2 regions of the Oleiagrimonas sp. MCCC 1A03011 genome follow, and region 2 is predicted to be linked to the other one. Evidence: predicted binding sites of a transcription regulator. Region 2 holds the regulator's gene; the other holds the start of a gene.

Region 1 (7,152 bases), on a different contig from region 2:
CTACGAGACCCTGGCCGTGCACGGCAACGATCCGGGCTTCTGGAACCGCTCCACGGCGTTCAAGGCGCTGGGCTTCGACCGCTTCGTCTCGCAGAACGACTTCCCGCCAAACGACGCGGTGCACGACGGCAAGTACATGTCCGACAAGTCGTTCACCGACGAACTTCTGCGTCAGCTGCCGGCCGACGGACCGCCGCGCTTCGTGCTCGGCATCAGCATCGAGGCACACGGGCCGTACAACCAGGATTTCGGCATCGACACCAAGGTGCGCGACGCCATTCCGGTGCCGCCGACGGTGACGGGACAGGCCAAGGTCGAGCTGCAGAACTACATCTACCACATCCGCCATGCCGACCAGCAGCTGGGCCGCCTGGCCGACACGCTGGCCCAGCGCAAGCGGCCGACGCTGATCGTGTTCTTCGGCGATCACCTGCCGGCCATCGTGCCGGCGTTCCAGCAGGCCGGCTTCCGCAACGGCCAGGGCTTCCTGGTACAGACCGTGCCGTACCTGCTGATCGACACCTCGCGCCTGAAGACGGGCAAGCCGGTCGAAAAGAACGTGGCCGCGTGGGAACTGCCGGGCATGCTACTGGCGCGCACCGCGATCCACGACAACTACTTCGCGTTGACGCAGCTGGTCGCACCGAAGCTCGCCGCGCTCACGCGCGCACCGGACGCGCCGAAACCGGACGAAGACGCCGATCAGAAGCAATTGGACAAGGGCATGACCAACATCGCCCGCCTGCGCCTGAAGGGCAAACTCGACGATGCGCTGTGGGCGAAGGCCGCGACGATGGCCTCGCCGTCGACGCCTTCGGAACACGCCCGGACCGCCGCCGACACGATGCCGAACTCCCAGCCGCAGGCGGCGACACCATCGGTCTCCTCACCCTGACCCCTTCGAACAGCGACCGGCGGACGCGGCTCGATCCGCGCCCGTCGCCGCGATGACCGGGAGTCAGGCCACCGCGTAGTCGCCCATGCGCGCATCCAGCCGCACCGCCAGCGTGCGGTCGCCATCGATGAGCTGCAATTCGCCGTCCTGGATCAGGCACTGCCAGCGCATGCCGCGATCGCAGCGCGCGACCAGCTGCTCCAGCGTCGAGGCATCCACGTCCAGCACACACAAATTGCGGTGACGCCGCAGCGTCGCACCGACGCGCGCCCACCACAGCTCTGCGGCATGCCCGCCGTAATTGATCACCACCACCTGCTGCGCCCGACCGCAGGCCTTGCGCACGCGAGCCTCGTCCGGCTCGCCGACGTCGATCCACAGCTCGATCGCCTCGCTGTAGTCCTTACGCCACAGCGCCGGCTCGTCGTCATCGCTGAGGCCGCGACCGAACCGCAGCCGGTCATCGGCGTACAGCGCGAATGCCAGCAGCCGCACCATCATGCGCTGTTCAGTCTCCGACGGATGACGGGCAACGGTCAGCGCGTGGCTGGCGTAGTAATGCCGATCCATGTCGCTGATCGACAGTTCGGCCTTGTGGATGGTGGAGCTGAGCGCCATGCGCGTGGATTCCCCGGGACAATCCGCCATTGTACGCCGCCGCACCCGCGGAAACCGGACAAAGAAAAACCCCGCCGAAGCGGGGTTTTTCGTGTCGCAGGTCGAATGACCGGGCTTACATCATGCCGCCCATGCCACCCATACCGCCCATGCCACCCATGCCGCCGGCACCGGCGCCGGCATCGGCGCTGTCGTCCTTCGGCAGTTCGGCCACGACGGCCTCGGTGGTGATGGCCAGACCGGCGACCGAGGAAGCGTTCTGCAGCGCCGAACGCGTGACCTTGGTCGGGTCCAGGATGCCGAATTCGATCATGTCGCCGAATTCGCCGGTGGCGGCGTTGTAGCCGAAGTTGCCCTTGCCTTCCTTGACCTTGTTCAGCACCACGCTGGCTTCTTCGCCGGCGTTGCTGACGATCTCGCGCAGCGGCGCTTCCAGGGCGCGACGGGTGATGGCGATGCCGTGGTTCTGGTCGACGTTGTCGCCGGTCAGACCCTCGACCGCGGACAGCGCGCGGATCAGGGCGACGCCGCCGCCCGGGACCACGCCTTCCTCGACGGCCGCACGCGTGGCGTGCAGGGCGTCCTCGACGCGCGCCTTCTTCTCCTTCATCTCGACCTCGGTGGCGGCACCGACCTTGATGACGGCCACGCCGCCGGCCAGCTTGGCCACGCGCTCCTGCAGCTTCTCGCGGTCGTAGTCCGAGGAGGTCTCCTCGATCTGCGCCTTGATCTGGCCGATGCGGGTCTGGATCTTCTCGGCTTCACCGGCGCCATCGATGATGGTGGTGTTTTCCTTGGTGATGACGACGCGCTTGGCACGACCCAGATCGTTGATCGTGGCCTTCTCCAGCTGCAGACCGACTTCCTCGGAGATGACCTGACCGGAGGTCAGCACGGCCATGTCTTCCAGCATCGCCTTGCGACGATCACCGAAGCCCGGCGCCTTGACGGCGGCGACCTTGACGATACCGCGGATGGTGTTGACCACCAGCGTGGCCAGCGCCTCGCCCTCGACTTCCTCGGCAACGATCAGCAGCGGCTTGCCGGCCTTGGCGACGGCCTCGAGCACCGGCAGCAGGTCACGCACGTTGGAGACCTTCTTGTCGTGCAGCAGGATGAACGGGTCTTCCATCTCGACCTGCTGGCTCTGCTGGTTGTTGATGAAGTACGGCGACAGGTAGCCGCGGTCGAACTGCATGCCCTCGACCACGTCCAGCTCGTTGTCCAGGCCCGAGCCTTCCTCGACCGTGATCACGCCTTCCTTGCCGACCTTCTTCATGGCCTCGGCAATGATGTCGCCGATGTTGGCGTCGGAGTTGGCCGAGATGGTGCCGACCTGGGCGATCGCCTTGTCGTCGGCGGTCGGGTTGGACAGGTTCTTCAGCTCGCCGACGGCCGCGGTCACGGCCTTGTCGATGCCGCGCTTCAGATCCATCGGGTTCATGCCGGCGGCGACCGCCTTCATGCCCTCGCGGATGAACGCCTGCGCCAGCACGGTGGCGGTGGTGGTGCCGTCACCGGCGATGTCGGACGTCTTGGAAGCGGCTTCCTTGACGATCTGCGCACCGAGGTTCTCGAGCTTGCCTTCCAGCTCGATTTCCTTGGCGACGGACACGCCGTCCTTGGTGATGGTCGGGGCGCCGAAGCTCTTCTCGAGCACGACGTTGCGGCCCTTCGGGCCCAGCGTGACCTTGACCGCGTTGGCGAGCGTGTTCACGCCCTTGAGCAGATGCGCGCGGGCGTCTTCGCCGAAACGTACTTCTTTAGCTGCCATGATGGTTCAACCTTTTTCGGTAATCAGTAATGGAAAATCGGAGGTAGGTGCCGGACGGCGTCCCCGCAGCGGTCGGCGCTCGGCATCGGAATGCGGCGCCGGACCGGAGGCGCGGAATCAGCCCTCGATCACCGCCACGATGTCGTCTTCGCGCAGGACCAGCAGTTCGTCGCCCTCGACCTTGACCTCGGTGCCCGAGTACTTGCCGAACAGGACCTTGTCGCCGACCTTGACCGCCATCGGGCGGACCTTGCCGTCGTCCAGGATCTTGCCTTCGCCGGCGGCCAGGACTTCACCGCGGATCGGCTTTTCGGTGGCCGAATCGGGGATGACGATGCCGCCTGCGGAGACCTTCTCCTCTTCCAGGCGCTTGACGATCACGCGGTCGTGCAGCGGACGCAGTTTGCTCATGACATTTCCACCAAGTCGTTGATGTTGAAGAAAATTTCACCGCCTTGTTAGCACTCGGCGGTGTTGAGTGCCAATTTTAGCGGCAGCCGATCCCGTTTTGAAGACCGCGCCGCCCTGTCACGCCAGATGGAGGACCCCTGCGACGCTTTCAAGGGCCGCCATGAAAAAAGTCCCCTGCACGCGCTGCCGCGGCTGCGTAGACTGGTCCGACGCTCACGCGACCGAATGCCATGACCGACGCCCGACTGCTGCTGTGCACCTGCCCCGACGAAGCCTCGGCCGCGCGCATCGCCCGCGCGCTCGTCGAGGCGCGCCTGGCCGCCTGCGTCAGCCGTCTGCCCGGCCTGACCTCCACCTACCGCTGGGAAGGCGCGGTACAGGAGGACACCGAAGTGCTGCTGCTCATCAAGACCCGCGCCGCGGCCGTCGCGGCTCTGCAGGCGCGCCTGCTCGAGCTGCATCCGTACGACGTGCCCGAGCTGATCGCGCTGAACATCGCTGACGGCCTGCCGGCCTACCTGGACTGGCTGGGCGAAAGCGTCGCTGTAAGCGATTCGCCGCCCGCACGGTCATAATGACTACCTCACCCCGTACGCGAGCCCGCGCTACGAAGCGCGGACCGGAGTCCCCGATGCATCTTCTGTTCCGTCGTTCCGCCCTCCTGCTGCTGACTGCACTGCTGGCCCTGTGCGCGCTGGCGCCGCCGCTGGCCGCGCAGGAAGTCGACGGTCTGCTGCCAGTCGAGCAGGCCTACCAGGTCACCGCCGAAGTACGCACGCCGGGCACGATCCACCTGCACTGGACCATCGCGCCCGACTACTACCTGTATCGCAGCCGCATCTCGGCCAAGGCGTCTGGCGGCGCGGCCACACTGGGCTCGCTGCAGCTGCCCGACGGCCTGAAGGAACACGACGAATACCTGGGCGACATCGAGATCTACCACCACGCCATCGACGCCACGCTGCCCTACACGCTGCAGGACAAGAACGCGAAGACCCTGACGCTGGCGGTGAAGATGCAGGGCTGCCACGAGGTCGATCCGAAGATCTGCTACCCGCCGTACACCAAGACCCTGACCATGACGCTGCCCGGCAACGGCGCGGCCACCCAGGGCAAGGCCGGCGGCACCGATCTGCTGACCGCGATCGGCAAGAACTCCAGCGAGATGCTGACGGACGGCGGCAAGAACGCATCGTCCGGCGACGCCCTGCCGGCCGAGCAGGCCTTCCGCTTCGAGGCCATCGCCACCGCACCGAACACGCTGCTGCTTCGCTGGACGATGCCGAAGCACTACTACCTGTACCGCGACAAAACCGAGCTGACGCTGCTCGACGCCGACGGCGCGAAGCTGGGCACGCCGCAGTGGCCCAACGGCGTGGCCTATCACGACCAATACTCGGGTGACAGCATCGTCTACTTCGACCAGGTCGAGGTGCCGCTGCCGATCACGCGCGGAATGACCGATCACGTGAAGCTGCAGGCGCGCTTCCAGGGCTGCCTGGAGGACGGCATCTGCTACCCAGTGATGACGCGCACCGTCGATGTCGCCCTGCCGCCGGCCTCCGGCAACGGAGATGGCGGTCCGAAGGAGTCGCCGAAAACGACCAGTGCATCGCCGAACCTGCTGTTCGTGCTGCTTTTAGCGCTGATCGGCGGACTGCTCTTCAACCTCATGCCATGCGTACTCCCGGTTCTGTCGCTGAAGGCCATCACTTTGCTCGAAAGTGGCGGCAGTCCGAAGAACGCACGGAACCACGCGCTCTCCTATACCGCCGGCGTGCTGACCTCATTCGGCATACTCGGCCTGATTGTTGCCGGCCTGGGCGCGCGCTGGGGCGTTCAGCTCCAGCAACCTCTGTTCGTGGGTTCGATGGTCTACCTGATCTTCGCCATGGGACTGGGCTTTTCTGGCGTAGTGCAATTCGGCGCCGGTCTTGCCAATGTCGGCCAATCGCTTACCCAGAAACCCGGGCTACGCGGCGACTTCTTCACTGGCGTGCTGGCGGTCGTCGTCGCCAGCGCATGCACGACTCCTTTCATGGGCGCGGCGACCACCTTCGCGTTGGCTGCTCCACCCATGATTTCCCTGCTCGTGTTTCTCACCCTGGGATTGGGGCTGGCGCTGCCGTTCCTGTTGATCGGCTTCTTCCCGAAACTGGGTGCATGGCTGCCCAAGCCGGGCGCGTGGATGGAAACGCTCAAGCAAACGCTGGCGTTCCCGCTATACCTGACTGCGGTCTGGCTGACTTGGGTGCTGGCCAACCAGCGCGGCGCCGACGGAGCCGGCCTGCTGCTGGTCGGCGTCGTGCTGCTGGCAATGGCGCTATGGTGGTTCGAGCGCAGCCGCCATCGCGGTGTTCCCAGCAAGGTGCTGGCCGGTGCGCTGCTGCTGATCGCGCTGGTGCCGCTGGCGCTGATCCACAAGGTACCCACGCCAACGGCCACCGCGAGTGCCCAGGCAGACATGGGCATGGTCGCGTTCACCCCGGCCAAGCTGGCCGAACTGCGCAAGCAGGGCACGCCGGTGTTCGTCGACATGACCGCCGACTGGTGCATCACCTGCAAGGCCAACGAGCACGCCGTGCTGAACACCGACGCCTTCCGCGACTTGCTCAAGCGAACCGGCACGGTCTACATGAAGGGCGACTGGACCAACGAGAACCCGGCCATCACCGCCTTCCTGAAGCGCTGGAACTCGCCGGGCGTGCCGGTCTACGTGGTCTTCGGCAAGAACGGTGCGGAAGGTGTGAAGCTGCCCTCCGTGCTGACCGCCGGCATCGTGCGCAGGGCCGTCGAGAAGGCGGCGCAGTAAACCGATGGTCCGCAGCCGAAGCGCCTCGCTGGGCATCGTGCTGTTGGCCGCGGCCGTCGGATTCGGCCTGTTCGGCGTGTACGTGTACGAATACGGCGTACCGCCGAAACTGCTGGACCGCCTGATGACCACGCAGATGGGTCAGAGCATCGCGCAAAGGTTGCTCACGGCCACCGCCCCGGCGCCACCGGCCGGCGTGACCGTGCGTGCACCCGGCGATGCTCTGCCCACTTGGACACTGCCCGATGCCGAGGGCCATCCCCAACCCCTCGCGCAGTGGAAGGGCCGCACCGTACTGATCAACTTCTGGGCAACCTGGTGCATCCCCTGCCGCAAGGAAATGCCGGCGCTGACCGCGGCGCAGCGCGCGTACGCGGACAAGGCGCAAATCGTTGGCATCGCGATGGACGACCCGCAGGCCGTGCGCGCCTTTCTCGCCGATCACCCTACGGGTTACCCGACCCTGCTCGGTGAAGGCGTGAAACCCGACCCCCGCGCCGTGCTAGGCAACACGCGCCTGGCCCTGCCTTTCAGCGTGCTGGTCGATTCCGATGGCCGCATCGTGCGCACGCACCTGGGCCCGCTGGGCACCCGGCAACTGGCGCAGTGGCTTCGCTGAACCGTCTTTCCACGTCGACCTGA
Region 2 (7,152 bases):
TCGAACGACGTTTTCACCCGCATCGAGCCGAAGACGCACGACCTCGGCGACGGTTTCATGGTGCGGCGCGTGTTGCCGCATGCGCAGGCGCGTTCGGTCGGGCCGTTCGTGTTCTTCGATCACATGGGGCCTGTCGATCTGCCTCCGGGCAAGGGCATGGATGTGCGACCGCACCCGCACATCGGGCTGGCGACCGTTACCTGGCTGTTCGACGGCTGCATTCGGCATCGCGACAGCCTGGGCAGCGATCAGGAAATCCATCCGGGTGAAGTCAACTGGATGACGGCCGGTCGCGGCATCGTGCATTCGGAGCGCACGCCGGACTGGAAGCGCGACGAGGGCGGTCGAATGCACGGCATCCAGACCTGGGTCGCCTTGCCCAAGGCGGATGAAACGGTCGCCCCGGATTTCCATCATTACGCTTCGGACCAGTTTCCTGCGCTGGAATTGCCCGGGGTGCGCCTGCGCCTGATGGCCGGTAGTGGCTGGGGCGCGCAGTCGCCGGTGAAGGTGTTCGCGCCGACCTTCTTCGCCGAGGCGCATCTGCAGACCGGTGCCGAACTCGAGCTGCCGCCCGAGCACGAGGAGCATGGGGTCTATGTCGTCGAGGGCGAGCTGCGTTTCGGCGAACAGCGTCTCGATGCATTCGACATGGGCGTGCACCGCGGTCCGGACGCCCCGAAGCTGCAGGCGGTGACGCCTAGCACGGTGATTCTGGTCGGCGGCGCGCCGCTGGATGGGCCGCGGTTCGTGTGGTGGAACTTCGTCGCCAGCGAGCGCTCGCGGATCGATCAGGCCGGTCGCGACTGGAAGGATGGCCGTTTCGACACCGTGCCCGGCGACGACGAGGAATTCATTCCGCTGCCGGAGAAATGAACATGAGCGAGTTCACCAGCTTCCGGGCGTTCTATCCGTACTACCTCTCCGAACACCGCAATCGCACCTGCCGCCGTCTGCATTTCATCGGCAGTCTGTGTGTACTGGGATTTCTTGCGTTGGCGTTGATCAGCGGGAACGCGTGGTGGCTGCTCGGCATGCCGCTGGCCGGATACGGTTTCGCATGGGTCGGCCATTTCGTCTTCGAGCACAATCGTCCGGCCACGTTCCGCCATCCCTGGTACAGCCTGGCCGGAGACTGGGTGATGTTCTGGCAGCTGCTGACCGGGCGCATTCGGCTCTAGCGCCCGGCGTGTCGTTCAGCGGTAGGCTTCGTGGCAGCTCTTGCAGGTGCCGCCGATGTTGGACACGGCTTTCTGCAGGGTGGGGCAGTCGGCCGGCGCGGCCTGCAGAGCCTGTTCGATCGCGTCGTCGAGTTTCTTCGCATGCGCCTGGAAATCCGGCTTGGCGCCGACATCGTTGGCGAAAGCCGGCACAATATCGGCCTGTATCGATGCGAGGCGCCGCAAGTGCAACTGCGTGGCGTCGGCCGGGCACTTGCCCTGGCGAACCGCTTGCCCCAGCGCACCGAGATGATGCTTCATCACGTTCATCACGCCGCGCGGATAGGCGTCGCGCATGTGCATCACGTTACTGACCCTGAAGGCACCCACTGCGCCGACAACCAGACCCAGAATCAAGAGCAGAACAGATCGCATGAAAATTTCCCGGTTCAAGAACGGACGTATCGCATGAGCGCCTCATTCGAGCATGACCCGACGTCCGTGCCAAGCACGATTTCCTCCGCGGATGACGATGCCGCCATGCGGGAGCGCGTGCGCGCGGAGCGCTTCCAGGGCGTGGACCGTCTCTACGGCCGTGGCAGCGTGGAGCGGTTGTCGGGCAAGCATGTCTGTGTCGTCGGCATCGGCGGTGTGGGTTCATGGGCGGTCGAGGCGCTGGCGCGCAGCGGCATCGGACGTCTGACCCTGATCGATGCGGACGAGGTCTGTCTCAGCAACACGAACCGGCAACTTCCAGCCCTGGACGGTCAGTACGGGCGATCGAAAGTGGCCTTGATGGCCGAGCGTGCGTGCGCCATCAATCCATATATCGAGGTGGAAGGCATCGAGCGGTTTCTCACGCCGGGCTCGCTGGATGAATTACTCGACCGCGGCTACGACCTGGTGTTGGATGCCTGCGATGCTTTCCGTGTGAAGCTGGAAACCATCGCCTGGTGCCGTCGCCGCAAGCTGCCGCTGGTGGTGGTCGGGTCGGCCGGTGGGCGCGTGGACCCGACTCAGGTGCGGGTGCGCGATCTGTCGCGTACCGAGCATGACGCCATGCTCAGCCTTATTCGCAAAAAGTTACGGCAAGATTTTAATTTTCCAAGAAATTCTAATCGTTATTTCGGCGTTCCTGCTGTGTATTCGCTGGAAAACGTGCGGTATCCGCAGGAGGATGGAAGCGTTTGCGGGACACGTCCGAGCGGCGACGAGGGTTTTCGCCTGGATTGCGGTGGCGGTCTGGGCGCGGCCACGCACATCACCGGCGCGTTCGCCTTTGCCGCCGTGGGGCGGGTTCTCGAACTGCTGCTGCAGGAAAAAACGAATGCGTGAACGTATCTTGCAGGCATAAAAAACCCCCGACAGCCAGGGGAAGAGCTGTCGAGGGTTTGTTGGACCGGCGCCTATTGGGGGGAGGGGGTGGAGCCGATCCCTCGATGACCATGCGAAGCAGGCGGGTCATCTGCGGTCGCCATCACGGCGATACGGAACATTAGATGGTCCTGCATCGCGATTAGTTCAAGCCGATGTTCCGATCGGTTCAGCCGCCGTTTCTTTTTTGCCGGCGGGGCGGACTCAGCCCTGGGCCTGCTTGAGCATCTTGCGCGCGTGCGCCTCGGTCTCGCGGGTGATTTCGATGCCGCCCAGCATGCGCGCCAGCTCCCGGCTGCGCTGTTTGCCATCCAGGGTCTCGATGCGGGTACGCGTGGTGTCGTCCTCGCTCTGCTTGCTGACCTTGATGTGTGCGTGGCCCTGCGCTGCGACTTGGGGGAGATGCGTCACACACAGGGTCTGGCAGCGGTCGCCGAGCGTGCGCAGCTTCTGGCCGACGACCTCCGCCACCGCGCCGCCGATGCCGCTGTCGACCTCGTCGAAGATCATGCAACCCACACTGTCCATGCCCAGCGCGGCGACCTCGACGGCGAGACTGATGCGTGCCAGTTCGCCGCCCGAGGCGACCTTGCGCAGTGCCCGCGGCGGCTGCCCCGGGTTGGCGCTGACCTCGAATTCGCAGCGTTCTGCGCCGAGTGCGTCGGGATCGTCGCCATCACGCGGCGTGAGCGAGACCTGGAAGCGGCCTCCGGCCATGCCGAGTTCCTGCATCAATGCCGTGATCTGTTCGCCCAGCGTTGCAGCGGCCTTGGCGCGGGCCTTGCTCAGCTCGGCGGCGGCCTTGGCATAGCGGCTCGCGCATTCGTCGCGCTCGCGCCGCAGGCGTTCGAGAGTCGCGCCCGCGCCTTCCAATTCCTCGAGTTCGGTCGCCAGCGTCTCGGCTTTCTGCTGCAACTCTTCCAGCGGCAGGCGGTGACGTCGCCCCAGATCGTGCAGGCGGGCCAGGTGCTGATCGACCTCGGCGAAGCGCTCGGGGTCCATGTCCAGGTCGCTGGCGTAGTGGCCGAGGCCGTCGATGGCCTCGCCGAGCTGGATCTCGGCGTTTTCCAGTAGCGCGGCCAGTGGTTCCAGGCGACTGTCGAGTTCGGCCAGGCGGGCCAGTTCGGTCTGCGCGCGTCCGACGGCGCGGCGCGCGGCGAATTCGCTGTCGCCGTCGAGCAGCTCGCTGAGTCCGTTGGCGCCTTCCAATAGCCGGCCGGCGTTGGCCAGGCGGCGGTGGTCGGCTTCCAGCTCCTGCAGGTCTTCGGGCGCGAGGCTCCAGCGTTGCAGGGCCTCGACCTCGTGGCGCAGCAGGGCAATGCGCTCGTCGCGATCCTCGCCGCCGGTTAGTGCCTCGATGCGCCGGCCGCAGTCGCGCCAGGCGCGAGTCTGTTCGGCCACACGCTCACGCAAGGGGGCCGCCTGCGCGAACGCGTCGAGCAGGGCCAGTTGATGCGTGCGCGAGAGCAGCGCCTGGTGTTCGTGCTGACCGTGGATCTCGACAATCAGCGCCGCCAGCTCCGACAGCTGGGTCAGCGTGGCCGGCCGCCCGTTGATCCAGGCGCGGGAGCTGCCTTCGGCCTTGAGCACGCGGCGCAGATTGCAGTGCCCGTCGTCGTCCAGCTCCTGCTGGGCCAGCCAGTCCCGCGCGGCGGGCAGGGCGGACAGGTCGAATTCGGCCGAGAGCTCGGCACGGTCGCTACCGGCGCGGACCAGCGCGCTATCGGCGCGGGCGCCGGACAGCAGCATCAGCGCGTCGACAAGCAGGGACTTTCCGGCACCGGTCTCACCGGTGACCACGGTCATGCCGGGGCCGAAGCCGATCTCGGCTTCCTCGACCACGGCGAAATTGCGCACGTAAAGCGAGCTGAGCATAGACAAACCCGGACGATGACGTCGCTGATTGTAGCGATACGCGTCTCATATCTGCAGACAGCGGACGATCTTCAATCGAGGCGAGGTGGACACGAGGGGCTTGCAACGCTCGCGTTCAACCCTTATTCAGTCCACAGGTATCCACGCAAACCCGGTTTTTCATGAGCCCATCGCACGGTCCGGATCTCGACGCACGCTCCCGCCGCCTTCTGCGCGCGCTGATCGGCCAGTACCTGACCGACGGCGAGCCGGTCGGTTCGCGCACGCTGTCCAAGTCCTCGGGACTGGACGTGAGCCCGGCGACCATCCGCAACATCATGGCCGATCTGGAGGAATCCGGTCTGGTGGCGTCGCCACACACGTCCGCCGGACGCATTCCCACGCCGCGCGGGCTGCGCCTGTTCGTGGACAGCCTGCTTGAGCTGCGTCCGCTGACCGGCGAAGACCTGGCGCGCCTGCGCCAGCAGCTTCCACCGACACCGAACAGCTCGCTGGACCTGTTCAACAGCACCTCGTCGCTGCTTTCGGCGATGACCCATTTCGTCGGTCTGGTAACTGTGCCGCGACATTCGGACTTCTCCCTTCGCCACATCGACTTCGTGCCGCTGGAAGGCGCGCGTGTACTGGTCATTCTGGTGTTTGCCGACAACCAGGTGCAGAACCGCGTGGTGCAGCTGAGTGAGCCGTTGAGCGCGGGAGCGCTGGAACAGGCGGCGAATTACCTCAACAGCGAATTCGCCGGGCTGCGTCTGGACGAGATCCGCACGCGCCTGCTGGCCGAGCTGAAGGCCGCCGGCCACGAATTGAACGAATTGCTGAGCAATGCGGTGGAGCTGGCTTCGGCCTCGTTCGCGCCGCAGGCCGAGGCCGACATGGTGCTCAGCGGGCAGACCAACCTGATGGGCTATCAGGAGCTGTCCGACCTGGATCGCCTGCGTGAACTGTTCGAGGCCTTCCAGCGCAAGCGCGATCTGATGCAGTTGCTGGATGTGTGCGCGAAGGCCCCCGGCGTGCGCCTGTTCATCGGTGAGGAGTCGGGTTACGCCGCGCTCGACGGCTGCTCCGTGGTGACCGCCACCTATGGCACCGAGGGCCGCGTGCTGGGCACAGTAGGCGTGATCGGACCGACCCGCATGGCCTACGATCGCGTGATTCCCGTCGTGCAGGCGACCGCCGGATTGCTCGGCGATGCCTTGAATCGCGTCACGGCGACCCTATAACCCTCGCCAGAGCGGTCGTTTCCGCACACCAACCCAAACCGAACCGGCCTGCGGCGCTGTCGCGGGTCCTCATGAAGTTGCCTGGAGCCATGATGGAAGACACCAAGCCGAACGCACCGGACACGGCGCCCGATCAGGAGCCGTCCAGCACGTCGCAGGACGGCGAGACCTCGATGCAGGAGCTGGAAACCCTGACCGCCCAATTGGCCGAGGCCGAGCGCAGCGTCGCGGACATGCGCGACACCCTGCTGCGCGAGCGTGCCGAGATCGAGAATCAGCGCCGCCGCCTGCAGCGCGAGCTGGAACAGGCCCGCCGCTTCGCCAACGAGCGCGTGCTCTCGGACCTGCTGCCGGTCTGCGACAGCCTGGAGCAGGGCCTGGCCGTGCAGACCGAGGAGGTCGCGCCACTGCGCGAAGGCATGCAGCTGACGCTCAAGTCACTGTTGAAGGTCGCCGAGCAGAACGGCCTGAAGGCGATCGACCCGCTGCACAAGCCGTTCGATCCGGAACAGCACCAGGCCATGAACATGGTCGAGACCGATCAGCACGCCCCCGACACCGTCGTCGCCGTGCTGCAGAAGGGCTACGTACTCAACGACCGACTGCTGCGCCCTGCGCTGGTTGCGGTCGCCAAGGCGCCCAGCGCCTGAAAAACCGTGCCGCGCGCGTCTTGAATCGCCGCGCGGCATCCCCCACCTAGAAATCAACGGCGGCCGCGGGGGCCGCATCACAGAAATTTTCGGAGAGTGAAGACCATGGGCAAGATCATCGGTATCGACCTCGGCACCACCAATTCGTGCGTGGCGGTGATGGAGGGTTCATCCACGCGCGTCATCGAGAATTCCGAGGGTGACCGCACCACGCCTTCCATCGTCGCCTTCAGCAAGGACGGCGAAGTGCTGGTGGGCGCCTCGGCCAAGCGTCAGGCGGTGACCAATCCGGCCAACACCTTCTACGCGGTCAAGCGTCTGATCGGCCGCAAGTTCAAGGACGCCGAAGTGCAGAAGGACATCGACCTGGTGTCCTACAAGATCTTCGAGCACGACAACGGTGATGCCTGGGTGCAGACCTCCGACGGCAAGAAGATGGCGCCGCCGGAAGTGTCGGCCAAGGTGCTGATGAAGATGAAGAAGACCGCCGAGGACTTCCTGGGCGAGCCGGTCACCGAAGCCGTCATCACGGTGCCCGCGTACTTCAACGATTCGCAGCGTCAGGCGACCAAGGATGCCGGCAAGATCGCCGGTCTGGAGGTCAAGCGCATCATCAACGAGCCGACCGCGGCCGCGCTGGCCTATGGCCTGGACAAGAAGGGCGGCGACCGCAAGATCGCGGTCTACGATCTGGGCGGCGGCACGTTCGACGTGTCGATCATCGAGATCGCCGAAGTCGATGGCGAGAAGCAGTTCGAAGTGCTGGCCACCAACGGCGACACGTTCCTGGGCGGCGAGGACTTCGATCAGCGCGTCATGGACTACCTGGTCGACGAGTTCAACAAGGATCAGGGCATCGATCTGCGCAAGGAC

Evidence for each region. The regulator HrcA, encoded in region 2, represses chaperone genes, less so after heat shock. The targets are predictions, from matches to a motif close to TTNGCACTCNNNNNNNNNGAGTGCNAA.
Region 1: the regulator HrcA is predicted to act here: its motif matches at 3,746-3,772, upstream of groES (co-chaperone GroES).

Annotation. Positions count from the first base shown of each region.
Region 1 is NZ_MSPY01000002.1:181,955-189,106, reverse strand. Features, by position in the region: gene BTJ49_RS04480 (LTA synthase family protein) at 1-895, shown strand, start outside; gene BTJ49_RS04475 (YaeQ family protein) at 959-1,513, opposite strand; gene groL (chaperonin GroEL) at 1,629-3,287, opposite strand; gene groES (co-chaperone GroES) at 3,405-3,698, opposite strand; gene cutA (divalent-cation tolerance protein CutA) at 3,929-4,273, shown strand; gene BTJ49_RS04455 (protein-disulfide reductase DsbD) at 4,330-6,510, shown strand; gene BTJ49_RS04450 (TlpA disulfide reductase family protein) at 6,515-7,129, shown strand.
Region 2 is NZ_MSPY01000003.1:345,118-352,269, forward strand. Features, by position in the region: gene BTJ49_RS08140 (pirin family protein) at 1-876, shown strand, start outside; gene BTJ49_RS08145 (DUF962 domain-containing protein) at 879-1,181, shown strand; gene BTJ49_RS08150 (cytochrome c) at 1,197-1,481, opposite strand; gene BTJ49_RS08155 (tRNA threonylcarbamoyladenosine dehydratase) at 1,701-2,495, shown strand; gene recN (DNA repair protein RecN) at 2,739-4,409, opposite strand; gene hrcA (heat-inducible transcriptional repressor HrcA) at 4,571-5,629, shown strand; gene grpE (nucleotide exchange factor GrpE) at 5,722-6,279, shown strand; gene dnaK (molecular chaperone DnaK) at 6,385-7,152, shown strand, end outside.